2 regions of the Staphylococcus sp. NRL 16/872 genome follow, and region 1 is predicted to be linked to the other one. Evidence: predicted binding sites of a transcription regulator. Region 1 holds the regulator's gene; the other holds the start of a gene.
What was found. Region 1 encodes CtsR, which represses protease genes until heat stress. Its sites were predicted from a motif close to ATGGTCAATAAAGGTCAAACA; they were not measured.
Positions count from the first base shown of each region.

Region 2: the regulator CtsR is predicted to act here: its motif matches at 14,481-14,501, upstream of clpP (ATP-dependent Clp endopeptidase proteolytic subunit ClpP).

Region 1 covers NZ_CP119327.1:2,291,641-2,307,277, reverse strand. The annotation lists gene MT340_RS11445 (MFS transporter) at 1-740, shown strand, start outside; gene MT340_RS11440 (PadR family transcriptional regulator) at 730-1,242, shown strand; gene pdxR (MocR-like pyridoxine biosynthesis transcription factor PdxR) at 1,418-2,782, opposite strand; gene pdxS (pyridoxal 5'-phosphate synthase lyase subunit PdxS) at 2,881-3,768, shown strand; gene pdxT (pyridoxal 5'-phosphate synthase glutaminase subunit PdxT) at 3,772-4,326, shown strand; gene MT340_RS11420 (NupC/NupG family nucleoside CNT transporter) at 4,427-5,641, opposite strand; gene MT340_RS11415 (CtsR family transcriptional regulator) at 5,798-6,259, shown strand; gene MT340_RS11410 (UvrB/UvrC motif-containing protein) at 6,283-6,846, shown strand; gene MT340_RS11405 (protein arginine kinase) at 6,839-7,846, shown strand; gene MT340_RS11400 (ATP-dependent Clp protease ATP-binding subunit) at 7,862-10,336, shown strand; gene radA (DNA repair protein RadA) at 10,473-11,837, shown strand; gene MT340_RS11390 (PIN/TRAM domain-containing protein) at 11,864-12,931, shown strand; gene gltX (glutamate--tRNA ligase) at 13,317-14,771, shown strand; gene cysE (serine O-acetyltransferase) at 15,373-15,637, shown strand, end outside.
Region 2 covers NZ_CP119327.1:2,004,530-2,020,166, forward strand. The annotation lists gene rnr (ribonuclease R) at 1-962, opposite strand, end outside; gene MT340_RS10035 (alpha/beta hydrolase) at 1,005-1,745, opposite strand; gene secG (preprotein translocase subunit SecG) at 1,970-2,203, opposite strand; gene MT340_RS10045 (hypothetical protein) at 2,271-2,741, opposite strand; gene eno (surface-displayed alpha-enolase) at 3,035-4,339, opposite strand; gene gpmI (2,3-bisphosphoglycerate-independent phosphoglycerate mutase) at 4,496-6,013, opposite strand; gene tpiA (triose-phosphate isomerase) at 6,015-6,776, opposite strand; gene MT340_RS10065 (phosphoglycerate kinase) at 7,071-8,261, opposite strand; gene gap (type I glyceraldehyde-3-phosphate dehydrogenase) at 8,429-9,433, opposite strand; gene MT340_RS10075 (sugar-binding transcriptional regulator) at 9,483-10,499, opposite strand; gene MT340_RS10080 (hypothetical protein) at 10,838-11,056, shown strand; gene MT340_RS10085 (DUF4887 domain-containing protein) at 11,154-11,969, opposite strand; gene MT340_RS10090 (TIGR01777 family oxidoreductase) at 12,680-13,579, shown strand; gene MT340_RS10095 (hypothetical protein) at 13,598-13,786, shown strand; gene clpP (ATP-dependent Clp endopeptidase proteolytic subunit ClpP) at 13,842-14,435, opposite strand; tRNA gene MT340_RS10105 (tRNA-Arg) at 14,603-14,674, shown strand; gene MT340_RS12910 (DUF6978 family protein) at 15,113-15,562, shown strand; gene MT340_RS10115 (DUF1828 domain-containing protein) at 15,581-15,637, shown strand, end outside.

The sequences.
Region 1 (15,637 bases):
TTGAAAATAAGTATGTTGTAATGACTGGTTTTTTATTAATCTTATTATCATATTTTATTTTTATAAAAATGACTGCTGACGAATACTATTTATATTTAATCGTTGGATGTATAATATTAGGTGTGGGTTATGGTATGATTATAGGTCCATTGACAATTATTGCAGCTTCTAGCTTTGTTGGGAAAGATTTAACAGCCTCACAAGGAGTAATAGGAGTTTTTCGCCAAATGGGAATAATATTGGCTATAGCCATTTATATTTCATCTTTAACTTTATATACTAATGAGGCTAAAATTAATATTAAAAAAGATTCTAAATATTTAATTGAAACATTGAATCTAAGCAATAAAGATAAAGAAATATACTACAAAAAAGTGAGTCAACATATAGATAACAATTCTAAAACTAATGATAATTCGTCGCTTATTTCTAGAAATAAGCAAGATAGTATAATTAAACAAAAATATAATGAAGTCGAAAAGAAACTCCCCGATTTAAAAAATAGTCAGAAAATTGAAATTTTAGATAAAATTAAAAAAGAAGTTACAAAAAAATCAAATCAAATAAATAAAGATGGTAAAGAAATTAATAACAAAATAATGGAGATATCAGAGAGAAAAATAAATGAGGCATACTTAAAAGTTTTTTCTAAAGCTATTCCATTTATTATTATTTCAATATTTATTAGTTTGCTTTTTAAAAAAAATAAAAAAGAAAGTAAGGGATTGCATGAAGAGTAGGGGCGTAATATTAGGGTTACTTAATAAAAAGCCAAGAACTGGTTATGAACTGAATGAAGTATTTCAATCTGTATTTACTCATTTTTTTGATGGATCATTTGGAATGATATATCCTACCTTAAAAGCACTCGAAAAGGAGGAGAAAATTAAAAAAAAGGTAATTTATCAAGAGGGAAAACCAAATAAAAATGAATTTAGTATTACTTCTGAAGGAGAAGAAGAGTTTCTGAAATATCTATTCTCTGAAGTTGTGAAAGAAAGTAGAAAATCTGATTTTTTAATGAGGTTATATTTTGGAGAATATTTAAATGAAGAGAAATTAAATGAAATAATTAGAAAAGAAATTGAGTATAAGAAACAATTAATAAAACAATTAAAAAGTGATTATGAAAAATGGAAGAACAAAATAACAGTAACTCAACAATTATCATTTGATATAGGGATTGAGCAATATAAGTCAGAAATAAGAGTTTTGGAAAATTACATTGATAAACATGAATAACGTGAAAATTCTTTTAGATTATAATTTTAATAGCAAAGCAAAAAAGATGCGAGCACTTGTCTCAAAGTAAAGAAAGTTCCTTAGCGCCGATGGTAGCAGATTTACATTTCGCTAGAGAGTAAAAAGATTAAGTACAAATAAGAAATTAAAATAATTTGCACTTAATCTTTCTTTTTTATATAGTTAGCGCTTTAATTAGAACATCAGTATGTGTTTCTAATTCTTCATTTGGTATGCCTCCAAAGCCTAATATAAATTTTGGATGCTTTTGAAAAATATTATCATAATTATAGGCTTTTAATTTTAAACTTAGTTGTTCAGCATTTTTTAGACATTCTTCAAGTGTAAGTCCATTTACAACTTTAATAGTAAAATGCATACCTGTAAGGGCGCCTTCAATGAGTAGTTGATCTTTATAAGGTTCTAAACATTTAAGTATATAATCTAGTTTTTCGCGATAGATTTTTCTCATTTTATTTAAATGCCGTTCAAAACTGCCTGAGGCCATGAAGTTAGCAATAATGTGCTGAACATGGACAGGAACCGTATTACTTTCTTTATGTGGCAATTCATAATATTTTTGCAATAATTTGTTTGGGAGCACAACATAAGCAATACGACAACTTGGAAATAGGGATTTTGAAAATGTACTAATATAGATTACTTTTTCATTTCTATCTAAACTTTGTAGGGCAGGGATAGGTTTGCCATAATATCTAAATTCTGAATCATAGTCGTCTTCAATAATATAGCGTTCTTCTTTTTGATGGGCCCACTTAATAAGTTGGGTTCTTTTTTTTAAATTCATCACATAACCAGTTGGAAATTGATGGGAAGGTGTAATATACAAAAGATCATTATTTGAATGAATGACTTGATTAGTATTTATACCATTTTTTTCAACAGTAGCTTGGATATAGTCACGATTTTTCTTATCTAATACTTGTTTGATGGGCGGATAACTGGGTTTTTCTATAATGAATGATGAATCTTTTAATAATTCTGTGACCATATTTAATAATTGTTCTGTTGAAGAGCCTATAATTATTTGTTTGGGATGAGAAGACACGCCACGACTATTAAATAAGTAATGAGCTATTTGTTGTCTTAAAGATAACTCTCCCTGTATGTTACCTTTTTCTAAAAGAGCTAACTGATTATCTTCGAATACTTCTTTAGCGTATTTTCTAAATAAATGAAGGGGGAAATACTCCGCATCAATTTCAGCCAAATTAAAAGCATACTTGTATTTAGGTTCACTCTTTTCTTCATTAATATTACTTATTTGATAATCATTTGTATTAACGATAGGAAGTGCTTGAATATCTGAAACATAATAGCCTGAACGTGGCTTTGAATATATAAAACCTTCATCCAGCAAAAGTTGATAGGCATGTTCTATAGTAGTATGGCTTAAAGACAAATGTTCACTTAGCTGGCGTTTAGAGGGGAATTTATCATTGGCTTGGTATTGACCTTCGATAATCTGGTTTTTTAATTTTTCATAGAGAGAAATATATAATGTTTGCTTATTAGACATATTGAACTGACCCCTAATTTTATAAATAAATTGTACCTTTTTAAATATCAGTTTATAACTTAAAATGGATTTAATCAATTGGAAAAGGGGTAAATTATATGTCTAAAATTGTAGGATCAGATAGAGTTAAACGAGGAATGGCTGAAATGCAAAAAGGCGGCGTTATTATGGACGTTGTCAATGCAGAACAAGCTAAAATTGCGGAAGAAGCCGGCGCAGTAGCAGTTATGGCTTTAGAACGTGTACCATCTGACATCAGAGCAGCTGGTGGGGTAGCACGTAGCGCTAATCCTAAAATTGTTGAAGAAGTTATGAATGCAGTATCTATTCCTGTTATGGCTAAAGCACGTATTGGTCATATTACTGAAGCACGTGTATTAGAAGCTATGGGTGTAGACTATATTGATGAATCAGAAGTGTTAACTCCAGCTGATGAAGAATATCATTTAAGAAAAGATCAATTCACTGTACCTTTCGTTTGTGGTTGCCGTGATTTAGGTGAAGCAGCACGTCGTATTGGCGAAGGGGCAGCAATGTTACGTACTAAAGGTGAACCTGGAACTGGTAACATTGTTGAAGCAGTAAGACATATGAGAAAAGTGAACTCTGAAGTAAGTCGTTTAGTAGTGATGAATGATGACGAAATCATGACTTATGCTAAAGAGTTAGGTGCACCATTTGAAGTATTAAAACAAATTAAAGATAATGGTCGCTTACCAGTAGTTAACTTTGCGGCTGGTGGTGTAGCAACACCTCAAGATGCTGCTTTAATGATGGAATTAGGCGCTGATGGTGTATTCGTTGGTTCAGGTATTTTCAAGTCAGACGATCCTGAGAAATTTGCTAAAGCAATTGTTCAAGCTACAACTCATTACCAAGATTATGAATTAATCGGTAAATTAGCAGCTGAATTAGGTACTGCTATGAAAGGTTTAGATATGAACAAAATTTCATTAGAAGAACGTATGCAAGAGCGTGGTTGGTAAGATATGAAAATAGGTGTATTAGCTTTACAAGGTGCCGTGCGTGAACATATTCGTCATATCGAATTAAGTGGTCATGAAGGCATCGCAGTGAAAAAGGTTGAACAATTAGATGAAATAGATGGTTTAATTCTTCCTGGGGGTGAATCTACCACTTTAAGAAGACTTATGGACCTCTATGGCTTTAAGGAAAAGTTACAACAATCTGATTTACCAATGTTTGGTACATGTGCAGGATTAATTGTACTTGCGAAAGATGTTGAAGGTGAAGCAGGATATTTAAAAAAATTAGATATTACTGTTGAACGTAATTCATTTGGTAGACAGGTTGATAGTTTTGAAGCTGAACTTGATATTAAAGGCATTGCTGAAGATATAGATGGTGTATTTATTCGTGCACCACATATTTCTAGCGTAGAAGATGGTGTAGAAGTATTAAGTTCTGTAGGTGACAAGATTGTTGCCGTTAAACAAGGAAACTATTTAGGGGTATCGTTCCACCCTGAATTAACTGATGATTATAGAGTGACACAATACTTTATTGATCATATGATTAAGTAATATAAATTATGAGAAGGCGCTCAAAAAGGGCGTCTCCTTTTTCAAATATAAAAAATAAAAACCTAGAACTTAAGCGTTCTAGGTTTATTTATGCGCTAGATTAAATGAAGAATCCAGCGATTGCTGCTGAGATAAATGACACTAATGTCGCACCGAATAATAGTTTAAGACCAAAGCGAGCTACGACGTCACCTTTCTCAGAGTTAAGTGATTTAATGGCACCTGAAATGATACCGATTGAACTGAAGTTAGCGAATGATACTAAGAATACTGAAGTAATACCTTTCGCATGTTCAGAAACACCTTTTAAGTGACCTAATGATTGCATTGCAACGAATTCATTAGATAATAATTTAGTTGCCATTATTGAACCTGATTTGACAGCGTCTTCCCAAGGTACGCCAGCTAAGAAAGCTAATGGAGCAAAGATAAATCCAATTAATGTTTGGAAATCCCATTTAATTGCGCCACCAGATATTAAACTAAAGGCACCACTTACTAATCCGTTTAATAATGCGATGATAGCGATATAACCGATTAACATAGCGCCAACGATAACAGCAACTTTAAATCCATCTAAAATGTATTCCCCTAACATTTCGAAGAAGGATTGTTTCTTCGTTTCACTTTCATCTACTAATAATTTGTCGTCTTCTTCATTAACTTTATATGGATTAATGATTGAAGCGATAATGAAACCACCAAATAAGTTTAAGACAACGGCGGTTACAACATATTTAGGTTCAATCAATGTAAAGTATGCACCGATGATTGATGCTGATACGGTAGACATTGCTGAAGCTGTTAATGTGTATAAACGTTGTTTAGGAATGTAAGGTAACTGTTGTTTTAATGAAATGAAAACTTCAGATTGTCCTAAAATGGCAGCGGCTACTGCATTGTAAGATTCTAAACGTCCCATACCATTAATTTTAGAAATTAAGAAACCTAACACGTTAATGATCCAAGGTAAAATTCTAGTGTATTGTAAGATACCAATTAATGCTGAAATGAAGACGATTGGTAATAAAACACTGAAGAAGAATGGTGGGTTCTTAGGATCTACAAATTTAAATCCACCAAATACGAAATTGACCCCTTCTGCTGCTTTTTGTAATAAGTAATTAAACCCTTCTGAGATACCACCGATTACCGTGATGCCTGCTGTTGTTTTTAATAAAATAAACGCGAAAACAAGTTGGATGACTAACAATATCCCCACATATTTCCAGCGGATATTTTTTCTGTCAGAGCTAAATAAAAATGCAAGTGCTAAAAAGAAAATTATCCCTATAATCCCAATAAGAATATGCATGATTCTACTCCTTTAAATTTTTACTTTACCTTATATAATACAATAAATTAGTTTAAGTAACATCATAATTTTTCAAATTATAAAAACAAATTGGTTGAAAAAGGTCAAAGATGCTCATATAATATAGTCAAAGAAGGTCAAAAGAGGTGGTAAATCATGCACAACATGTCTGACATCATAGAACAATACATTAAAAAATTATTTGAAGAAACTAATGAAGATGTGGTAGAAATCCAAAGAGCAAATATTGCTCAACGTTTCGACTGTGTACCTTCTCAATTAAATTATGTCATTAAAACAAGATTTACAAATGAACATGGCTATGAAATAGAAAGTAAACGTGGTGGCGGAGGTTATATCCGAATCACAAAAATTGAAAATAAAGATGCGACAGGGTATATTAATCACCTAATGCAACTTATCGGTCCATCTATTTCACAACAACAAGCGTATTACATTTTAGATGGTCTGTTAGATAAAAATCTGATTACCGAAAGAGAAGCTCGAATGATACAAGCTGTTGTTGATCGTGAAACTTTAAAAATGGATGTTGTTGCGAGAGATATTATTAGAGCAAATATTTTAAAACGTTTATTACCAATTATTAATTACTATTAATAGAAAAAGCGAGGTGTCTATGTGTGCTTTGCGAAAATTGTCATTTAAATGAAGCAGAGGTTAAACTCACAGTTAAAAGTAAAGAAGGCACTTCTGAAAAGTGGGTATGTTCGATTTGTGCTCAAGGAGATAATCCTTGGCAACAAAATGAACCTACGTCATCGCATTCCCAGTTCCAAGATGATATAGAAGAAGCATTTGTGGTGAAACAAATTTTACAACATCTTGCTACCAAACACGGGATTAATTTTCATGAAGTGGCTTTTCAAGAAGAAAAACGATGTCCAACATGTAATATGACGTTAAAAGATATAGCGCATGTAGGGAAATTTGGATGTGCAAATTGTTATGCGACATTCAAAGATGACATTATAGATATTGTGAGACGAGTACAAGGTGGACAATTTGAACATGTAGGCAAAACACCTCGATCTTCTCATAAAAAACTAGCTATAAAAAAACAAATTGAAGAAAAAACAAAATACTTAAATATATTAATAGAAGACCAAAATTTCGAAGAAGCTGCTGTAGTACGAGATGAAATTAAAGCTTTAAGAGATGAGAGCGAGGTGGGACCTCATGAGTGATATTAACGCTCACATTAGTGAATGGATGAAAGAAACTTCTGAAGCGCCTATTGTTATGTCATCACGTATTCGTTTAGCGCGTAATTTAGAAAATCATGTCCATCCATTGATGTTTCCATCTGAGCAATCAGGTTTTAGAGTGATTAATGAAGTTCAAGATGCATTGCCTGAGTTAACTTTGATGAGATTAGATACGATGGATCAACAAAATAAAATGAAACTTGTGGCGAAACATCTTGTTAGTCCTGAATTAATTAAACAACCTGCCTCAGCAGTGTTATTAAATGAGAATGAATCGATGAGTATCATGCTTAATGAAGAAGATCATATTCGCATTCAAGCAATGGGAAGTGATTTGTCATTACATGAGCTATATGCAGAAGCATCTGAAATTGATGACCAACTCGATGAAAAGGTTGATATAAGCTACGATGAGCATTTAGGCTATTTAACGACTTGTCCTACTAATATAGGTACAGGTATGAGAGCAAGTGTCATGCTTCATTTACCTGGCTTATCTATTATGAAAAGAATGAATCGTATTGCTCAAACAATTAATCGTTTTGGATTTACGATTCGAGGTATATATGGAGAAGGTTCACAAGTTTACGGACATATTTATCAAGTTTCAAATCAGCTAACACTTGGTAAAACAGAAGAAGAAATTATTGATAATTTAACAGAAGTTGTTCAACAGATTATTAATGAAGAGAAACAAATTCGTGAACGTTTAACTCAGTATAATGAACTTGAAACATTAGATCGTATCTATCGTTCATTAGGTATATTACAAAATAGTCGAATGATATCAATGGAAGAAGCGTCTTATCGATTAAGTGAAGTGAAATTAGGCGTGGATTTAGGCTATCTATCGTTAAATAATTTTAAGTTTAATGAACTGATGGTTAGCATCCAATCCGCATTTTTATATAATGACGAAGATGAAACAGTATCTGTCAATGAACGACGAGCAGATATTTTAAGAGAACATACAAAATAGGAGGTATAGAACGATATGCTATTTGGTAGATTAACTGAACGCGCACAACGTGTATTAGCACATGCGCAAGAAGAAGCAATCCGTTTGAACCACTCAAATATAGGTACAGAACATTTATTACTTGGTTTAATGAAAGAACCTGAAGGTATCGCAGCTAAAGTGTTAGAAAGCTTCAATATTACTGAAGATAGAGTGATTGAAGAAGTTGAAAAATTGATTGGTCACGGCCAAGAACAAACAGGTACGCTTCATTACACACCAAGAGCGAAGAAAGTCATTGAGCTCTCTATGGATGAAGCTAGAAAGTTACACCATAACTTCGTAGGTACAGAGCATATTTTATTAGGTTTAATCCGTGAAAATGAAGGCGTAGCAGCTCGCGTCTTTGCCAATTTAGATTTAAATATTACAAAAGCACGCGCACAAGTAGTGAAAGCATTAGGTAGCCCAGAAATGAGCAATAAAAATGCGACAGTAAATAAATCTAATAACACACCGACTTTAGATAGCTTAGCACGTGATTTAACAGTAATTGCTAAAGATGGTACGTTAGATCCAGTCATTGGTAGAGATAAAGAAATCACACGTGTGATTGAAGTATTAAGTCGTCGTACTAAAAATAATCCTGTTTTAATTGGTGAACCTGGCGTAGGTAAAACAGCTATTGCGGAAGGTTTAGCGCAAGCTATCGTTAATAACGAAGTGCCTGAAACATTAAAAGATAAACGCGTGATGTCATTAGACATGGGAACCGTTGTAGCAGGTACAAAATATCGTGGTGAATTTGAAGAGCGCTTGAAAAAAGTAATGGAAGAAATTCATCAAGCAGGTAACGTCATTTTATTCATCGATGAATTACACACATTAGTAGGTGCTGGTGGCGCTGAAGGTGCTATCGATGCTTCAAATATTTTAAAACCAGCCTTAGCACGTGGTGAATTACAATGCATCGGTGCTACTACATTAGATGAATACCGTAAAAACATTGAGAAAGATGCAGCCTTAGAGCGTCGTTTCCAACCTATTCAAGTGGATGAACCTACAGTAGAAGATACAATTGCTATTCTTAAAGGTTTACGTGATCGCTATGAAGCACATCATCGCATCAATATTTCAGATGAAGCACTTGAAGCGGCTGCAAAATTAAGTGACCGTTATATCTCTGATCGTTTTTTACCGGACAAAGCCATAGACTTAATTGACGAAGCAAGTTCAAAAGTAAGATTAAAAAATCATACAACACCTAATAACTTAAAAGAAATTGAACAAGAAATTGAAAAAGTGAAAAACGAAAAAGATGCTGCTGTTCATGCACAAGAATTTGAAAACGCAGCCAACTTACGTGATAAACAAACAAAATTAGAGAAGCAATACGAAGATGCTAAAAATGAATGGAAAACATCTCAAGGTGGACAATCTACTTCATTATCTCAAGAAGATATCGCTGAAGTCATCGCTGGCTGGACTGGTATTCCATTAACTAAAATTAACGAAACAGAATCTGATCGTTTATTAAACCTTGAAGACACATTGCATCAACGTGTCATTGGACAAAAAGACGCTGTGACTTCAATTAGTAAAGCCGTACGTCGTGCTCGTGCTGGATTGAAAGATCCTAAACGTCCGATTGGTAGCTTTATCTTCTTAGGACCTACTGGTGTAGGTAAAACAGAATTAGCTCGTGCATTAGCTGAGTCAATGTTCGGTGAAGATGATGCTATGATTCGCGTTGATATGAGTGAATTCATGGAGAAACATGCAGTGAGCCGTTTAGTCGGAGCACCTCCAGGTTACGTAGGTCACGATGATGGTGGTCAATTAACTGAAAAAGTTAGACGCAAACCTTATTCAGTTATTTTATTCGATGAAATTGAAAAAGCACATCCAGATGTGTTTAACATCTTGTTACAAGTACTTGATGATGGTCATTTAACGGATACTAAAGGACGTCAAGTTGACTTCCGTAATACAGTGATTATCATGACATCAAACGTAGGTGCACAAGAATTACAAGACCAACGTTTCGCTGGTTTCGGTGGCGGTTCTGAGGGCCATGATTACGAAACAATTCGTAAAACTATGATGAAAGAATTGAAAAATGCGTTCCGTCCAGAATTCTTAAACCGTGTCGACGATATTATCGTCTTCCACAAACTTACTAAAGATGAATTGAAAGAAATCGTAACAATGATGGTTAATAAATTAACTAAACGTCTTTCAGAACAAGATATCGACATCGTTGTAACGGATAAAGCTAAAGAGAAAATTGCTGATGAAGGATATGACCCTGAATATGGTGCACGTCCATTAATTAGAGCGATTCAAAAAACAATCGAAGATAACTTAAGCGAATTAATCTTAGAAGGTAACCAAATCGAAGGTAAAGAAGTCATGATCGACCATGATGGTAACGAATTTAAATATGATATTCGCGAAAAAAGTAATGATGAGGCAACTGAAGAAGAACCGACTTCTGACGTTGAAGCATAAACAGTTATGATAAGGTCAAGGCGATACGTCTTGACCTTTAATTTTTTACTCCTTTTCTTTTTTTATCTTTACATTTGTCATTATTAATCGATACATATAAAATAGATTTGTTCATAGAAAAATCGGAGGTGCAATTTTGGCCAAAAAGAAAGTGATTTTTGAGTGTATGGCTTGTGGCTACCAATCACCTAAATGGATGGGTAAGTGTCCTAATTGTGGTGCCTGGAATCAAATGGAAGAGATCATTGAAAAAGCTGCAAACCCTAAACATGGCGTTAAAGCGAAAGAATCTAGCGCTAAAGTACAAAAATTAAATAATATTAAGCACGAAGCAACACCAAGAGTACAAACAGAATCTAAAGAATTTAATCGCGTTTTAGGTGGAGGCATCGTCAGTGGCTCGTTAGTGTTAATTGGCGGAGATCCAGGTATTGGTAAATCTACGTTATTACTACAAATTTGTGCATCACTATCACAAAAATTAAATGTTTTATACATTACTGGTGAGGAATCATTGAATCAAACTAAGTTACGTGCAGATCGACTAGAAGAAGATTCAAGTAATTTAAATGTTTTAGCTGAAACAGATTTAGAAATGATTCACCAAACTGTACAACAAGAACAACCAGATATTTTAGTTGTGGATTCTATTCAAACAATATATCACCCTGAAATTAGTTCAGCACCTGGTTCTGTTTCACAAGTGCGTGAAAGCACACAAAGTTTAATGAATATTGCTAAACAAATGAATATTGCTACATTTATAGTAGGACATGTGACTAAAGAAGGACAAATTGCTGGTCCACGATTATTAGAACATATGGTAGATACAGTACTGTATTTTGAAGGTGATGAACACCACGCTTATCGCATTCTGCGAGCCGTTAAAAACCGTTTTGGTTCTACGAATGAAATGGGTATTTTCGAAATGAAACAAAGTGGATTAAAAGGCGTACAAAATCCTTCTGAAATGTTTTTAGAAGAACGTTCTACTAATGTTCCAGGATCTACTATTGTGGCAACGATGGAAGGAACGCGGCCATTACTTATTGAAGTGCAAGCTTTAGTGACGCCAACTACATTTAATAACCCAAGACGTATGGCGACGGGTATTGATCACAACCGCTTAAGTTTGTTAATGGCAGTATTAGAGAAAAAGGAAAATTATTTATTACAACAACAAGATGCTTATATCAAGGTAGCAGGTGGGGTACGTTTAACTGAACCTGCAGTAGACTTAAGTGTGATTGTGGCTACTGCCTCAAGCTTTAAAGATAAAGCTGTAGATGGACTCGATTGCTACATTGGTGAAGTTGGTTTAACAGGTGAAGTCAGACGTGTGTCACGCATTGAACAACGTGTGCAAGAAGCGGCGAAATTAGGGTTTGAAAGAGTGATTATTCCTCAAACTAATATTGGAGGTTGGACATTCCCAGAAGGTATTCGCGTAGTAGGTGTGTCAACTGTACATGAGGCTTTAAAATATGCGTTTAAAGCATAATTAAGACAGCTAAAGAGGTGAGAGTTATGAGAGTATTGAAGGGTATAGTCGTGATTATCTATATCATTCTTGGTACAGCGTTTGGTATTTTATTAATACCCGAGATACTAAAGGATTTAAATATAAAAGATTATCCTATTTTAACCAATTACTATATTGATGGTTTGATAGGCATCGTATTGTTTTTCTTAATATTTGGGTTGTTTATCAATAAAGTAACTAAAACATTAAAGAAGGTAGAACAATGGATTCTACAACGTAGTGCAGTCGAAATATTATTTGCCACACTTGGTCTTATTATTGGTTTATTCATCTCTGTAATGGCTTCTTTTATTCTTGAAATGATTGGCAATTCTATTTTAAATCATTTAATACCCCTCATTATCACGCTACTACTATGTTATTTAGGGTTCCAATTTGGTTTGAAAAAACGCGACGAAATGCTTATGTTTTTGCCGGAGAATATGGCGCGTTCAATGTCTAAAAATAATGTTAGTGCGGCACCTAAATTACTAGATACAAGTGCGATTATTGATGGACGTATTCTAGATGTTATACGTTGTGGGTTTATCGATGGTGAAATTTTAATCCCTCAGGGTGTGATTAATGAACTTCAAGTAGTAGCCGATGCTAATGATAGCGTAAAGCGTGAAAAAGGCCAACGTGGTTTAGATATTTTAAATGAACTTTATGATTTAGATTATCCAACACGTGTGATCCATCCTCAAAAGTCACATAGTGATATTGATGAATTATTAGTGAAATTGGCACAATCTTATCATGCGCATGTAATTACCACAGATTTTAATTTAAATAAAGTATGTCATGTGCAAGGAATTAAAGCATTAAACGTGAATGATTTATCTGAAGCGATTAAACCAAATGTACATCAAGGGGATCACATTAACATTTTATTAACTAAAATGGGTAAAGAACCAGGTCAGGGTGTAGGATATCTTGATGACGGTACCATGGTTGTTGTTGATAATGCTAAACAACTCGTTGGTAAACAGGTGGAGTTGGAAGTCATCAGTCTATTGCAAACATCATCTGGTCGTATTATTTTTGCTAAAAAATTAGGTGACGTTAATTAGTGTAGTTAAGCTAGTTAGCTATTAAGAATGTAGAATTGACATGAAACGCATGCGAGATGTGTGAGTATGTGAAAGCACTAAAGATGCATGGGTTTCATGAGAAATGCTAGCTGTTGAGGGCACTCTTTTCAAAAAATAAAAATTGCTCTATATCGAGATGACGTGAGACTTATCAAAGTGTTGATTTAGTGCTACAATAGTGTAGAAATGTGACGTTTTATCTAAGTATAGAGTGGGTGAGGAAAGTTATTCGAAAACGCGTCTTTATAGATAGTTTGGGATAGCTTTTTTCTAATGGAAGAAGATGTTTCTGAGGCGACAATAGTGTGCCCTGTGGTTAGATGAACCGTGATTGATTAATGAATAATTATTAGGAGTGAATATAATGAGTGAACGTATAAGAGTTAGATATGCGCCGAGTCCAACTGGATATTTGCATATTGGTAATGCGAGAACGGCATTGTTTAACTATTTATTTGCTAAGCATTATGATGGGGATTTCGTAGTGCGTATTGAGGATACTGATAGTAAACGTAACCTTAAAGATGGTGAAGCTTCTCAATTTGAGAACTTAAAATGGTTAGGTTTAGATTGGGATGAATCAGTGGATAAAGATAATGGTTATGGTCCATATCGTCAGTCTGAACGTGGTGATATTTATAATCCATTAATTCAACAATTATTAGATGAAGATAAAGCATATAAATGTTATATGACTTCAGAAGAGCTTGAAAAAGAACGTGAAGAGCAAATTGCACGTGGTGAGATGCCTCGCTATGGTGGTAAACATGCGCACTTAACTGAAGAAGAGCGTCAACAGTTTGAAGCGGAAGGTCGTCAACCATCTATTAGATTCCGTGTGCCACAAGATAAAACTTATACGTTTAATGATATGGTTAAAGGCGAAATTTCATTTGACTCTAATAACATTGGCGACTGGGTTATCGTGAAGAAAGATGGTATTCCAACATATAACTTCGCTGTAGCAGTTGATGATCATTATATGGAAATTTCAGATGTTATTCGTGGCGATGACCATGTGTCTAATACACCTAAACAATTAATGATTTATGAAGCATTTGGTTGGGAACCACCTCGCTTTGGTCATATGTCATTAATCGTTAATGAAGAACGTAAGAAATTAAGTAAACGTGATGGTCAAATTTTACAATTCATCGAGCAATATCGTGATTTAGGTTATTTACCTGAAGCGTTATTTAACTTCATTACATTATTAGGTTGGTCTCCTGAAAGCGAAGATGAGATCTTTTCTAAAGAAGAATTTATTAAGATTTTTGATGAAAAACGTCTTTCTAAATCACCTGCAATGTTTGATAGACAAAAACTTGCTTGGGTTAACAACCAATACATGAAAGAAAAAGATAACGAAACAGTATTTGAACTTGCGTTACCTCATTTAATTAAAGCAAACTTAATTCCTGCTGAACCTAGTGAAGAAGATAAAGAATGGGGCCGTAAACTGATTGCGCTTTACCAAAAAGAAATGAGTTATGCTGGCGAAATCGTACCATTATCAGAAATGTTCTTTAAAGATATGCCTGAATTAGGTGAAGAAGAACAAGAAGTGCTTAATGGTGAACAAGTACCTGAATTAATGTCTCATTTATACGGCAAATTAGAAGTTTTAGAACCATTTGAAGCTGCAGAAATTAAGAAAACAATTAAAGAAGTTCAAAAAGAAACTGGCATTAAAGGTAAACAATTATTTATGCCAATTCGTGTAGCTGTTACAGGCCAAATGCATGGTCCTGAATTACCAAATACAATTGAAGTATTAGGCAAAGATAAAGTTTTAACACGCTTGAAAAAACACGTTTAAAATAAAGGTCTGGACAAAAGTGTTTAGGATTTGAGCAGAACCGAAAAGCGAGCAAAACTGAATTTCAAGTTTTGACGAGTCTTTGAGTCCCCAACTTGCTTTGCTTGTAGAATTTCTGAAGGAAATTCTCTGTGTTGGGGCCCCGCTGCCGAGAATCCTGCTTTTGGGAAGCCGTGAATAAAAGGTCTGGACAAAAGCGTTTAGGATTTGAGCAGAACCGAAAAGCGAGCAAAACTGAATTTCAAAGTGGATGTATCTTTGTGCTTGAAATTTTACATTAAAGCTCATATGATTAGGTTACACATGAAACAAAGGATTAGTAAATATCAGATAATGTATTCAGAGAGTGTGCGGGAGCTGCGAGCACATCATTATCAATATTGAATGCACCTTTGTGTTAACTATCAATTGAATATGTAAATGAGTATGATAAAGAGGCTGTCTTGAAAGATGGGATGTCTTTATCTAAATACAGAGTGGAACCGTGCGGTAGCGCCTCTAACATATATGTGTTAGAGGTGCTTTTTTATTAACTAAAATTTAGATTAAGTAGTCGTGATTGTGAAATTAATTACTTTTTAAAACTGAGGGGGAGACAGTCTTGATAAAAAGAATTAGAGACGATGTGAAAATGGTATTTGAACAGGACCCAGCAGCACGTACAACATTTGAGGTTATTACAACTTATGCTGGTTTACATGCAGTATGGAGTCACTTAATTGCGCATAAATTATATAACAAAAAACGATATGTCCTTGCTAGAATCATATCTCAAGTTTCTCGCTTCTTTACAGGAATTGAAATTCATCCTGGTGCCAAAATTGGGAAACGTTTATTCATCGACCATGGTATGGGTGTCGTAATTG
Region 2 (15,637 bases), 290 kb from region 1:
ACACGGTCTACTAAATAAACACTTGTCGCTCTATCATATGCTTCTTTGTCTAAAGCTGAATCTTCTTTAACATAATAACTTACATCAGCGATACTTACTGTTAACTCAGTGTGACCGTTCGATAATTTTTTCACACTGATAGCGTCATCCAAGTCTTTCGCATCTGCGCCATCAATCGTAATCGTTAATTCGTCGCGTAGATCAGTACGTCCTTTAATTTCCTCAGGCTTGATTTCTTCGGGTACGCCTTCCGCTTCTTTCAAGACATTATCAGGAAATTCAATTTCAATGCCATGTTGGTAAATAATAGATAATATATCTACGCCTGGATCATTTTTATGACCTAATATTGCAGACACGTGGCCTTCTGGATTATCCGTACCATCTGCATACTTAGTAATTTGGACAAGGACCTTATGACCATCTACAGCACCTAAACTCTGCCCTTTAGGAATGAAAATATCTTGCATTATACGCTTGTCATCTGGAATAACAAAGCCAAAGTGTTTAGCCTCACTATAAGTTCCTACTACTTGTGTCACTGAGTGTTTCTCAATGGATTTAACTTCCCCTTCAATTTTACCTTTGTGTTCACCTTTAGATCTTTGAATTTCAACTATAACTGTATCACCATCTAAAGCACGGTTGATTTTTGTAGGGGGAATAAAAATATCTTCCATATCTTCATCCTCTGGACGCAAGAAAGCGAAGCCTTTTTTATTTTGGCTTAATGTCCCTTTAATTAATTTGGAACTTGTTGCTTTTTTAGATTGCTTACGTTGATATCTATCAGTTTTAGTTCTCTCTACTAAACCTGCCTGTTCGAGTTCTACTAGCACCTTTATTAAATCTCTAAATGAGTCGGCACTATTAAGACCTAAAGCATCTTGAAAATCAGACACCGACATCGGTTCATAATCTGGCTGTTTTACAATTTCTTCAATGGATTGCTTTAAATTCATCATGCCCCTCCTTTCTTCTTTCATTTCTTATTATTTATTTTATTATTCAGACCAATCTAACGATTCTAAGAAATCATAGACGTCTTCGAATACTTGTTCTTTTTCTTTATCAATTGTAATGACATGACCTGAATTTGCATACCATTTAATGTGTTTCTCATCTGAATCAACATTATTATATATATAATTAGCTGATTGAGGATCAATCATTTGGTCTTTTTCAGCTTGAACGACTAAGATAGGATCTAACACTTCATCGATTTCATTTCTAACATTACCTAGTGTTTCACTTAATTCTTTTAAGGTTTCAGTAGGATGGAAATCTGCCATTTCTTTATCAATCGTCGCTTGATCCTTACCTTCATATTTCTTGAAATTACGTGCATACTCTAAGAAGCCTTCATAAATAGAGCCTTCTGTTTTCACTTCAGCGGGCGCACACATTGTTATAATACCTTTAACAGGTCGGTTTAAGCTTAATTTTAATGCAAATACACCACCTAATGATAACCCTGCCACTGCAATTTCTTCATATCCTTGATTAACTAAGTAGTCATAACCATCAAGTACATCTTTAAACCATACATGAGGACTAGATTTTAAAATTTCTTCTGGCGGTGCAGCATGTCCTTCATATTGTGGGGCGTATGATGTATACCCTTTTTTCTGTAAGAAACGTCCTAATTGTCTTACGTCTGATGAGTTACCTGTAAACCCATGTAATAGTAAGACAGCACGTTTACCTTCTTCAAAAAAGAAAGGTTGTGGTAATTTAATTTGCATTGAATAATCCCTCTCCATCTTATTATCTATGTTATTTTATTAAATATTCCCTGTAGTTATGTCTTCTTATTTTAAAGACAATTATATTTATAAACAGTATATAATATTCCCGTATTCCACTGAAATTATACATGTTGTACGGTTTTTTAACCATTACTTTGTTTATACGACGTTATCATGACTTAATTATAAATAAAAAAGCCCGACATTTATATCGTCGGACCTTATAAACCTAAATAACTTATGCAAATCATTAATAAGAAGAAAATGACTGCTAAAATAATTGTTAATCTATGCAAGAATAAATCGACGCCACGTTGTTTTTGTTTACCGAATAACTGTTCTGCGCCACCACTAATAGCACCTGAAAGGCCATTACTTTTACCTTCTTGGAGTAATACAACAGTGATTAATGCAATACAATCGATTATTAATAGTACTATAAAAAGTGTATGCATGAAAATTGTCCTCCGTTCATTATATACGTTCAGAATTATATCATACTCAATACTTGCTTATCAATGTCTAACGATCGAACGTACTCTTACGCATGATTGAAATCACTAACATGTATAGTGCTAAAATACTTGAACCTATAATGACAATTAATATAGGCGCAATAAATAAAGCCGATTTCGCAGCAATAATCGCATTGATGACCATTGCTAAGTTTACGAGCGTAAATAATACGTTAGATACAAATACCGCAAACATAAACCACCATAAATATTTATGACGATTCCATAAAGCAATTACGCCCGCTAAATAAGCTAAAATATACATAATTCCTGTATATCTAAAGCTGTTTAAGATATTTGCGATAGTGCTGTCATTGGTCTTTTGCCCTGCTTGTGTTAACAACTCCTTAGCCGTTTGTGTATCTAAGGCAATAAAGTTATGAATGATTAATAATATACTAAATATTAAAGAACTATAGGCGATTAATTTACCCGCATTACGTTCTCGTTTACTAGACTGTGGGGATTGATTCTCCATGTTTCATTCTCCTTCTTTTCAATACATGCCTATTATATCAGTTTGCTTAGGTAAGTTAAATATTGGGATGTAGTGGAGGTAGTTTGTTCACATGGATGTCTTATTCAATATGAGGTGTCGGTATCTTCATCGTGTGGTGTTTACTCTTTCTGAAAATCAGGGGATGTGGGATATAAGGTCTCCATTTCCCAAAATAAAACCAAAAAGCCTGCCACAGTCTCAACTCTGTGACAGGCGATATTAATTTGCGTGAACTCTATTCTTTTGAAAACTGAAGTTTAATCAACGTTATCTTATTTATCTAAATTGTAGAAAGATTTAATGCCATCAAATTTAGCAGTTTCGTATAATTCGTCTTCGATACGTAATAATTGATTGTATTTAGCGATACGGTCAGTTCTTGATAATGAACCTGTTTTGATTTGGCCAGCGTTTGTAGCTACGGCGATGTCTGCGATTGTTGTATCTTCAGTTTCACCTGAACGGTGAGATACTACTGCAGTGTAACCAGCTTTTTGAGCCATTTCGATTGCATCGAATGTTTCAGTTAAAGTACCGATTTGGTTAACTTTGATTAAGATTGAGTTACCGATACCTTGTTCAATACCTTTAGAAAGGATTTCAGTGTTTGTTACGAATAAATCGTCACCTACTAATTGAACTTTGTCACCGATGCGGTCAGTTAATTGTTTCCAACCGTCCCAGTCGTTTTCATCCATACCGTCCTCGATAGTGATGATTGGGTATTTACCAATTAATTCTTCTAAGTAGTCAACTTGTTCAGCTGCGCTACGTTTCGCACCATGTTCACCTTCGAATTTAGTGTAGTCATATACACCGTTTTCGTAGAATTCTGATGATGCACAGTCAAATCCTAAGAATACGTCTTCGCCTGGTTTGTAACCTGCTTTTTCGATGGCTTTGATAATTGTTTCTACAGCATCTTCAGTACCTTCGAATTTAGGAGCGAAACCACCTTCGTCACCTACTGCAGTTTCTAAACCACGTTCGCTTAAGATTGATTTTAAGTTATGGAAGATTTCAGCACCCCAACGTAATGCTTCTTTGAATGATTCTGCACCTGTTGGTAAGATCATGAATTCTTGGAATGCGATTGGTGCGTCTGAGTGAGAACCACCATTAACGATGTTCATCATTGGAACTGGTAATTGTTTACCGTTGAATCCACCTAAGTATTTGTATAAAGGTTGACCTAATAAGTCTGCTGCTGCACGTGCAACTGCGATAGACACACCTAAAATAGCGTTTGCGCCTAATTTACCTTTGTTAGATGTACCGTCTAATTGAATCATCATTTTATCGATAGATACTTGATCTAATACTGAGAATTCACCTTCAACGATTTCTGGTGCAATAATTTCGTTAACATTTTCAACGGCTTTAGTTACACCTTTACCACTGTAACGAGATTTGTCTCCATCACGTAATTCTACTGCTTCGTGTTCACCTGTAGAAGCTCCTGATGGTACTAATGCACGGCCAAAAGCACCGCTTTCAGTTAAAACTTCAACTTCAACTGTTGGGTTACCACGTGAGTCTAAGACTTCGCGAGCATAAACATCTGTAATAATTGGCATGTTAAAAATCTCCTTTTAATTTAGATTCTATAATTATTATAGCTTTATTTTGAAATTTAATAAAATATTTGTACTATTTTAAAAACAGCTCAATATAGAAGACTTGAACTACCTCTACCTATATTGAAAATTTCTCATTCACTGTTGTTAGTGAGATTAGTGTTTTATTAATGACTCTCCAGTCATGTCTGATGGTTGCTCAACATTTAATAAGTCAAGTAATGTTGGTGCTAAATCGCCTAGACGTCCAGTTTCACGTAATGTAACGCCTTCTTTCGTAACAATAACTGGTACTGGATTAGTAGTATGTGTAGTCATTGGTTGATCATCATCAGTTAACACTTGGTCAGAGTTACCATGGTCAGCTGTGATAATTGCATAGCCATCCATGTCTAAGATTTTGTCAACGACTTCACCTAAACATTCGTCTACCGCTTCAATTGCTTTAATTGTTGGTTCTAACATACCACTATGACCAACCATGTCAGGGTTAGCAAAGTTTAAGATAATTAAATCTAAATCGCCTTTATCTAACTCTTCAAGTAATGCATCTTTAACTTCATATGCACTCATTTCTGGTTTTAAGTCATACGTTGCTACTTTTGGTGAATCTATTAAACGACGACGTTCACCTTCGAATTCTTCATTACGTCCGCCACTCATGAAATAAGTAACATGAGGATATTTTTCAGTTTCTGCGATACGTAATTGTGTTAAGTTATTATTTTGAGCAACTTCACCTATTGTGTTAGTTAAGTCCACTTTTTCAAAGACAACTTCAGCATCCACATTATCATTGTATTTAGTGAATGTAGCATAGAATAAGTCTTTCACTTGTTCTACTTTAAAGCCATCAAATGCTTTATTAGTAAATACTTCTGATAATTGTGCTGCTCTATCAGGACGAAAGTTAAAGAAGATAACTGCATCTCCATCATTAACGCCATTATTTTGACCTTCAACGATAAATGGTTCCACAAATTCATCTGTTAAATCATTAGTGTAGTTTGCTTCCACACCTTCTTTAGCTGAAGCATAAGATGGTCCTTCGAAATTACGAATAGCATTGTATGCTTTTTCTTCACGGTCCCAACGTTTGTCGCGGTCCATTGCATAATAACGACCTGAGATTGAAGCGAATTGACCTAAGCCTAATTCTTTAAATTTTGCTTCAGTTTCTTCGATATATTTAAGCGCTGATTTTTGATCAACGTCACGACCATCTAAGAATGCATGTACATAAACTTTATCTAACCCTTTTTGTTTAGCTAGTTCTAATAATGCAAATAGATGTTTGTAGTGACTGTGCACACCACCGTCTGATAATAAACCAAATACGTGTAATGCAGAATCATTGTCTTTAACATGTTGTGCAGCTTTGCTTAGTACTTCATTTTCATAAAACTCGCCATCTTCAATTGATTTGTTAATACGAGTTAAACTTTGGTAAACAATACGTCCTGCACCAATGTTCATGTGACCAACTTCAGAGTTACCCATTTGGCCTTCAGGTAGACCTACGTCTAAACCACTTGCTTCAATTTGAGTTGTTGGGTATTTGCTGTAATAGCGATCAAAGTTAGGTTTATGCGCTTGTTTTACAGCGTTACCATGTTCGCTTTCTCGGTTAGCAAAACCATCTAAAATGATTAATGCTGTTGGTTGTTTAGCCATATTATTTAGCACCTTCTAACAATTGTACAAAATCTTCAACTTTTAATGATGCGCCACCAACTAATGCACCATCAATGTCAGATTGAGCCATGTATTCTTTAACGTTGTTAGGTTTCACACTACCACCGTATTGAATACGTGTTGCATCTGCAACGTCTTGGCTAGCAACTTCTGCAACTGTTTTACGTACTTGTGCACACATTTCGTTAGCATCTTCAGATGTAGCTGATTTACCAGTACCGATAGCCCAGATTGGTTCATAAGCGATAACAACTTCTTTAAGTTGATCATCAGATAAACTTTCTACAGCTTTTTTAACTTGGTTGCTAACGATGTCATTCGCTTTACCATTTTCACGTTCTTCATCAGTTTCACCAACACAAATAATTGGTGTCATACCGTGATTGAAAACAGCGTGTGCTTTTTTGTTAACATCTTCATCAGTTTCGTGGAATAACTCACGACGTTCTGAGTGTCCAATGACAACATATTTAACACCTAAGTCAGCTAATGCTACTGGAGAAGTTTCTCCTGTGTATGCACCATTATCTTCAAAATAAGTGTTTTGAGCACCAATTTTTAATCCTTTTGCTTTACCATCGTTCACTAGAGAAATTAATGCATCTAATTGAATTGTTGGTGCGCAAATGACTGATTCAACTTCTTTTTCATCAGGTAATGCAGGTAGATTATTTACAAAGTCTTTAGCTTCTTGAACTGTTTTATTCATTTTCCAGTTACCAGCTATGATTGGTTTTCTCATTGATTACACTCCTATATATAAAATGTATTTTTTGAATATTTAATAAAGCTAAACATCTTAGCTTCCAGACTGTAGACAAACCCTTTCATTCTTTGTTACCTCATGTATAATGATGCTCATTTACTCGTAGTAAACACCTATCACTACGCATTTCGTTCCCTCGATTGACAAGGGTTTCCTGACAGCCTTTATACTTCAAATTAGTTTAGCGACAATACTAAAACTAAACATTTTAGCTTTAATACTTTTCCCTTGAAAATGAATACAAAAACGTTAGTCATTTTCAAAAGTTAATTATTTATTATTAATCGCTTTAATACCAGGTAATTCTTTACCTTCAAGGTATTCTAATGACGCACCGCCACCTGTAGAGATGTGAGTGAAGTCATCTTCAAAGCCTAATGAGATTGCAGCAGCTGCTGAATCCCCACCACCAATAATAGTAGTAGCATCTTTTAAGTTAGCGATAGCTTTACATACGCCGATTGTACCTTGAGCAAAGTTACTGAATTCGAATACACCCATTGGTCCATTCCATACTACTGTATGTGCACCTTCTAATTCTTTAGCGAATAATTCAACTGTTTTAGGTCCAACATCTAGTGCTTCTTGATCGGCAGGAATGTCATCAGTTGATACTTCAGTAATTTCAGCATCGTTAGAAAATTCTTTAGCTACTTTTGCGTCTACAGGTAATACGATTTGCTCGCCGTTATTTTCTAATAACTCTTTAGCAAAATCTATTTTATCTTCTTCTAATAAAGATAAACCGATTTCTTTACCTTGTGCTTTTAAGAAAGTATACGCCATACCACCACCGATAAGAATTTTATCAGCGATATTTACTAAGTTTTTAATTACGCCAATTTTATCAGAGACTTTAGCACCACCTAAAATAGCAATTACTGGTTTATGCGGATCATTAACTACGCCACCAATAAATTTAATTTCTTTTTCCATTAAGTATCCAGCAGCAGTTTCTAAATGCGTAGAAATGCCTACATTTGATGCGTGTTCACGATGAGCTGTACCGAATGCATCATTTACAAATACATCGCCTAGTGAAGCCCAGTATTTACCTAGTTCAGGGTCATTTTTAGATTCTTTTTTACCATCTAAATCTTCAAAACGAGTATTTTCAACTAATAATACATCGCCTTCATTTAAGTTTTTGATAGCAGATTCTAATTTTTCACCACGAGTTTCAGGTACGAAAGTAACCTCTTTACCTAATTTTTCAGATAATGCATCAGCAACAGGTTTTAAAGTTAAACCTTCTTTGTCACTTTCTTGTTTTACTTTTCCTAAGTGAGAAAATAATACTAATTTACCACCTTGTTCGATGATGTACTTAATTGTTGGTAAAGCTTGAACAATACGGTTATCGTTAGTGATGTTACCCTCTTTTAAAGGTACATTGAAATCAGCACGTTCAAGAACAACTTTTCCTTTTAAATCTAAATCAGAAACAATTTTTTTTGCCATTATAATTTCCTCCTCTAATAGGAATTATTGATATAAAAATAAGCGGAGAAGCGTTAGTGCTCCCCGCTTACTCATAAGCTAACTTATTTCTATAATTTGTACAAGTGTATTGAATAAAAAGACAGTTGTACTGAGCACAAGTTTCATTTAACTAGGCTTCTAAATGATTAAGATAATTCTGCTAAATATTCTAAAGTACGTACTAATTGAGCAGTGTAAGACATTTCATTGTCATACCAAGCTGCAACTTTAACTAATTGACGATCACCAACTGACATTACACGAGTTTGTGTAGCATCGAATAATGAACCGTAAGTCATACCAACTACATCTGAAGAAACAATTTCGTCTTCAGTGTAACCGAATGATTCGTTTGAAGCGTTTTTCATTGCATTGTTAACGTCTTCAACTGTAACGTCTTTTTCTAATACAACTGTTACTTCAGTTAATGAACCAGTTGCTACAGGTACACGTTGTGCACCACCGTCTAATTTACCATCGATTTCAGGGATTACTTTACCGATAGCTTTAGCTGCACCTGTTGAGTTAGGTACGATGTTTTGAGCTGCTGCACGAGCACGACGTTTGTCACCTTTTCTGTGAGGACCGTCTTGAGTCATTTGGTCACCAGTGTAAGCGTGGATAGTTGTCATTAAACCTTCAACGATACCAAATTCATCGCTTAATACTTTAGCAACCGGTGCTAATGAGTTAGTAGTACATGAAGCACCTGAAACTACTGTTTCAGAACCATCTAAGTCTTTGTGGTTAGTGTTAAATACGATTGTTTTAACATCACCTTTTGCTGGTGCAGAAATTAATACTTTTTTAGCTCCTGCATTGATATGAGCTTCTGCTTTTTCTTTATCAGTATAGAAACCAGTACATTCTAACACTACGTCGATATCTAAATCGCCCCAAGGTAATTTGCTTGCATCTGGTTCTTCGTAAGATTTGACTTCTTTACCATTTACACGGAAACCACCATCAATAACTTCGACTTCACTAGTGAAGCGACCTTGCATAGTGTCATATTTTAATAAATGAGCTAACATTTCGTCATCAGTTAAGTCGTTTACTGCTACTACTTCAATTCCTTCAACATCTTGAATTCTTCTGAATGCTAAACGACCAATTCTACCAAAACCATTGATTGCTACTTTTACTGCCATTATAATGGCCTCCTTTAAAAATGATATTTAAAAAGTTATTAACTTTTTATTACTTATTTAATATTACTTTTGCTGCTGCTTCATCAGTAATTAATACTGTATTTTTAGGAGCAATACTTAAGTAAGCTTTAATGGCTTCACCTTTAGATTGACCTCCGGCAACAGCAAATATAAATTCTTTCGTTTCTAAATCCTCAAGTTGTAATCCGATTGTTTTAACTTTATGAACAACCTTTCCTTGAGCGTCAAAATAGTAACCGAAAGCTTCAGCTACGGCTTGGTGATGTTGAAGGCTTTCAATCACCTCATCAGACGATTGTCTACGATGCGCCATTTTCAGCGCATCACCAATACCGTGAATTGTAATATTTGCTTGTTTAATTTTATCTAATGTATGTACTACAGAAGGTTCCATCAATAATGTATTATATGTTGATTCGCTCACATTATCGGGTACATACAATGTTGTGTAATAACCACCAGTTTGTTGAGCCATACTCGCTGAAATTGTATTTGCTTGATAAACAACATTTTCACCAAGGCCACCTCTAGCTGGGACAAAGAAAACGTTAAACGGTAATAAGTGCATCGCTTGACTTACATTAGCCATTGTAGACCCACCTGTTACTGATACAATCGCATCTTCATATAATATGCTTTCTAATAATTGTCCAGCTTGTCGTCCCATTTCAGCTTTTACATTCTCATGATTATCAGCATCACCAGGTATAACATGAACTTCTTTAATGTTATATCTCTCTTTAATTTGTGTAGCTAATTGATTATCGTCGCTATACACATTGAAGTAATCATTTAGCTGATTTAGAACTTCAGTCCCTTCAGCTGTAATCTCCATACCTGTTGATTTAACTTGAATAAGATCTTGCTTTTTTAGCATATCTGTTTCAGATCTTAAAACACGCTCTGTAATATCCATATGCTCGCTTAAACTTCGTCTACCTACTGGCTGATTATTCGAGATAGTAGTTAAGATAGAAAAGCGTCGATACATTTTATCTATTAAATCAGGTATCAGCTTTTGTTGAATTTTAATCAAGTCTTTCACTACTACCTTCCTCCTTTATTTATCAAAGGTAAACAATAGCATAAAAAACCGGTTTGACTTTTTACGTCCCACCCGGGACAAAATCTAACCTTTTACACTTGCAATAGTACTATTGTGGTAATAAAAATGCAAGAGAAAAACTCTAATATTTTAAATTATCTGTAAAATTATCCTCTTAGAGTATAATTGATACATTATTTGTTCACATATAAGTGTTAAAATCTTCTTATTTTAAAATATTACCCTTCGTTTTAATTTTTTATTCGAATTGTTAATATTTTATTTTTGCAATATTTTTAATTTAAAATAAGATAAATATATAAGGAGGGGGGCTAAACATGAGTCATGAAGAACGAGATAAGGTTGAGGTTATTGACCCATCTGATCGTAGATATAAAGATGATAACTATTTTAGAAATGAAAAAGACGAGGACGAAAACTTTTCATCTATTCATTATCGATATGGTTGTGGTTGTCCTTTTGGTTGCCTTTCTTCAATTTTTATTTCTGTAATTCTTTCAATCTTATTAACTTTTTTACTTAATTGGATGTTCTAGTTAGAAATGTATATACATGCTATTTTTTATCAATATTAACTTCTCATACAATAACGCCCTTCAACTTTTTACATTGAAGGGCGTTTCTTTAAATCACTTAATTTTTATCATTTCCATTTGATGACTGTGACTGTTGACTTTGATTTTGATTTTGAGATTGTGTAGTACTACGTTGTACTGACTGTTGAGCTGATCTTTGTTGAGTTGATGATTGTTGAGTAGATCTTTGTTGAGTTGAAGCTTCTTGAGTATTCGCTTGTTGTGTTCTATTAGCACTTGGTATTTGATTTGTTCTAGGAGATGACTGATTACTTGCTGCATTATTATTGTTGTTATTACTATTATTATTTGAGGCTGAACCAGAATGTGCATTATTAGTTTGAGAAGAGTTATTTTCGTTATCCTCTCGTTCTTGTGTTGGTTGTTCTTGAGTAGCTGTTTGTTTATTTTGTGTAGAGTTCTGAGTTGATTTTTGTTGTTTAGTATTAGCGTCACCCGTTGATTCCTTAGTACGTGGCGTTTGTTGTGTCTTTTGTTGTGAAGAAGGTGTAGCTTGTTGTGTTTCTTGTGTTTTAGGTGCTTGTTGAGTTCCTACATTGCCTTGATCAACAACATCTGCATTATATTGTTTGGTGTTTTGTGCTGAATTATTCTCTTTTGACTGAGTTTTGTTTTCGCTAACTGGCTTATCTTTAGATTTATCTTTTTTGTCACTATCTTTATCTTTTTCATCTTTCTTATCATCTTTCTTATCATCTTTTTTATCGCTATCTTTATTCTTTTCTGTAGTTTGATCACTTAAACGTTCATTTCCACGTTTTGAATGATCTACAAATGAAAAAATAGCAAATGCTAATCCTATGAGTAAAAGTAAAATGACAATTGTACTGATAATTTTTGAAATACCACTCATTTTAAATTGTCTGCCTCCATCAACTTAATTTTATTTCCCTAGTTATATAATTTCCACATTTAGACATTATTTTATAATTCTATGAATGTAGCATATAATTTTACAGCAATTATCCAAAAATTCATATTAAAAGGATTAGGCTGTTGTATAAATATCATATATAATCTCTTATATATGATAACATCATAAGTACTTACAAACACTAAATTTAAACAAGTAATCAAATTCTAAAGTCGAAAGCGTGATCAGAATGCATGAAAACTTCTCAAAAGAAATCTTTGATAGTAGAACTACGCCTAAGTCTAAACTAAAATCAATGATGTTAAACAATGACCACTATGACGAAGTTAAAACATCGTCTTTTGATTTTTTATTATTATCTATTATTTTTATTCCTTTAATCATATTATTCTTAAAATTTTTTTATTAATACTATAATAGAACTATAATAAACCCACACGATAATCGTATGGGTCATTACTAAAGGGAGTCAATATTGCCCTTCGCTAATTATGGGTATACTAATATTAATTGAAAATACTATTTGCGAAGGTTCTTCTTTATTATAACTTTTATTTTCAAGAAAAAATCCAGTTTACAGCTTAAGAAATGACATATTAATGACTAATCATTGGACATTATTTGAACACAATAATGAATCATTTGATTTAAAAAGTATGGAAAATTACTTATTCAAAAGAGGTGTGAACATGAAACAATATCTTATTACCGGTGGCACTGGAATGGTAGGTAGCCACTTAGTTGAAGAAATTAAAAAGCAAGATGCACATATTACTATTTTAACGCGTAGTGATAAAGAAAGTGACGAACCTAAAATTTCATATATAAATTGGTCTAAAAACGGTTGGGAAGAACAGGTTCCGGCCATCGATGTGGTAATTAATCTTGCAGGTGCATCGTTAAATAAACGCTGGACTGAATCTTACAAACAAACGATCATGACAAGTCGTATCCAATCTACACAAGCTTTAGTTGATTTATTTAAAAATCGCTCGAAAAAACCTGAAGTGCTATTTAATGCGAGTGCTATGGGGTATTATCCACCAAGCTTACATCACACATATACTGAGCAATATCACACGCTTCCATTCGATTTCTTATCAGATGTAGTGTATCAATGGGAACGTATTGCTAAACAATTTGAAGAGTTTGGCACTCGTGTTGTGTTAGGTAGATTTAGTATGATTCTATCTGACGAGGGTGGCTCTCTACCAATGATGAAATTGCCGTATAAATTCTATGTAGGGGGTAAATTAGGTTCTGGTCGTCAATGGTATTCATGGATTCATATTGATGATTTAGTTCGCGCTATTTTATTCACGATCAATGAACCAACTGCTAAAGGACCTTTTAATATGGCAGCACCAATGCCTGAGCGACAAAACTTATTCGGCTATACACTTGGTCGCGTTATGCATCGACCACATGAAACATGGGTTCCAGGCTGTATAATGAGAGCAGCTTTAGGACAAATGTCTACAGTTGTATTAGACACGCAAAAAGTTCTACCTAATAAACTTGATGCGTTAGATTTTGATTTCAAATATCCTAACCTGAAGGTAGCGCTTGAAGACTTAATTAGCAAGTAATCATAGGAGTTTGATATCATGAATGACAACAAGTTAACCTATATTTTACTTATTATTGCAAGTGTTTTTCTTATCTTAAATGGTATATTTGCTTTTGAAAATGATATAATTATTACTTTAATGTCTATTTTTTTCCTTATCATAGGCATACTTTTATTCCTTGTATCAGTACGATTATTGTTAAAATCATCAAAAAATTCGAGATAGAATTTAAAAAGAGGGAGCGCCAGGTACAGCGCTCCCTCTTAAATATTTATTCAACTTATTTATTTTGATCTTCGGGTTGCATTACACCATCAATTAAACCATATTCTTTAGCTTCATCAGCTGTTAAGAAGTTATCACGGTCAGTATCTTTTTGAATTTTTTCAATACTTTGACCTGTGCGTTCAGCTAAAATTCTGTTTAATTTTTCGCGTGTTTTTAAGATATGGTTAGCAGCGATTTCGATTTCAGTTGCTTGACCTTGAGCACCACCTAATGGTTGGTGAATCATTACTTCAGCGTTAGGTAATGCGAAACGTTTACCTTTTGCACCAGCAGCTAATAAGAATGAACCCATTGAAGCAGCCATACCAATACAAATTGTTTGTACATCTGGTTTGATGTGTTGGATAGTATCATAAATCGCAAATCCAGCAGTCACGCTACCGCCTGGAGAGTTAATATATAGATAAATATCTTTTTCAGAGTCTTGAGCTTGTAAGAATAATAATTGTGATACAATTGAGTTTGCTACGTTATCATCAATTGCTGAACCTAACATGATGATACGGTCTTTTAATAAACGTGAATAAATATCGTAAGCACGTTCGCCACGATTTGTTGTTTCAATAACTGTAGGAATTAAATTCATTTATATTTCCTCCTTGTAATTAACTGTTGTACTCATTTTACAACAAAAGTCAAATATGGTCAAAAATTAACTATTGACGCATTTTTTTAATTTTTTTACTATAAACATACATACAGATTGTACTTTTAAAATCACAAATAGTACAGAAATTAGGCTTTTAATATTCTCTCCCCGTAGTGTAATGGATAGCACATAAGATTCCGGTTCTTATAATAGAGGTTCGATTCCTCTCGGGGGGACTAATAGTTTTTAATAACATGATTTTTAAACTAGAACGTTATTATGAAGTCGTTATTTTATTTTCCCTTTTAAATAAGTACTAAATCACACTAAATTTTAGACTCTTTTTAGAGTACTTACGTCTTTCCTTTCAAAACCTTTCTCACATTGCTAAAGCTATCAAGTAAAAATTTCAATAAGCAATAATTAATCACAAAACACCTTACTTATTAAAAAGTTTTTATATAATAAATTTATCAACTATAACTCAAGGAGCTTTTATGATAATATTTTTTGGAAAATCATAGCAGTCTTATACAAATAATAGGTATCCTTTTAAAGAATTAAATAATACTTTAAATACAAAAGAATATTGCTAAGTTCTTAACATCATTTATTAATAGAATACTTAATTGTTTCATTTGCTGTTAATACAATTTTTTAAAGGAGATAAATTTATGGAAAACGAAAGCTATAATCGTTTGTTAAAGATGATTAAGGATTTTGAACAAGAAATTATAAAATTGGCAGGAGTGGGTCAACAGTCTAATCATAAATTAATTCATTATATAGATAAAGATGAGAAATTTACTTTGATAGTAAATAGAAAAGGCCACAGAAATAAAGATAATCTAACATTATTACTTCACAGCGCCACTGAAAAAAGTTTAATGGTACGTTTTGATGTAAATGGTTCTGATCATTCTAATCCCCCCAATGATACTAGAATTCCAACACCACACCTTCATATTTTTTCAGAAGAATATGATAACGGTAGAATAGCTATCCCCTTATCAAAATTGTCAAATAAAGAATTGGAAGATGAGTTAATGGATTCTTTAGAATTCTTTATGGATTATACAAATATCCATCACAAAAATGCTATAATTATCCCAAAGTTACTATAATAGAAAGGAGTGATTAAAGTGGAAATTATTGAGCAAAAAATGGATGAATATTTTAGTTGGCTTAAACAACGTTAT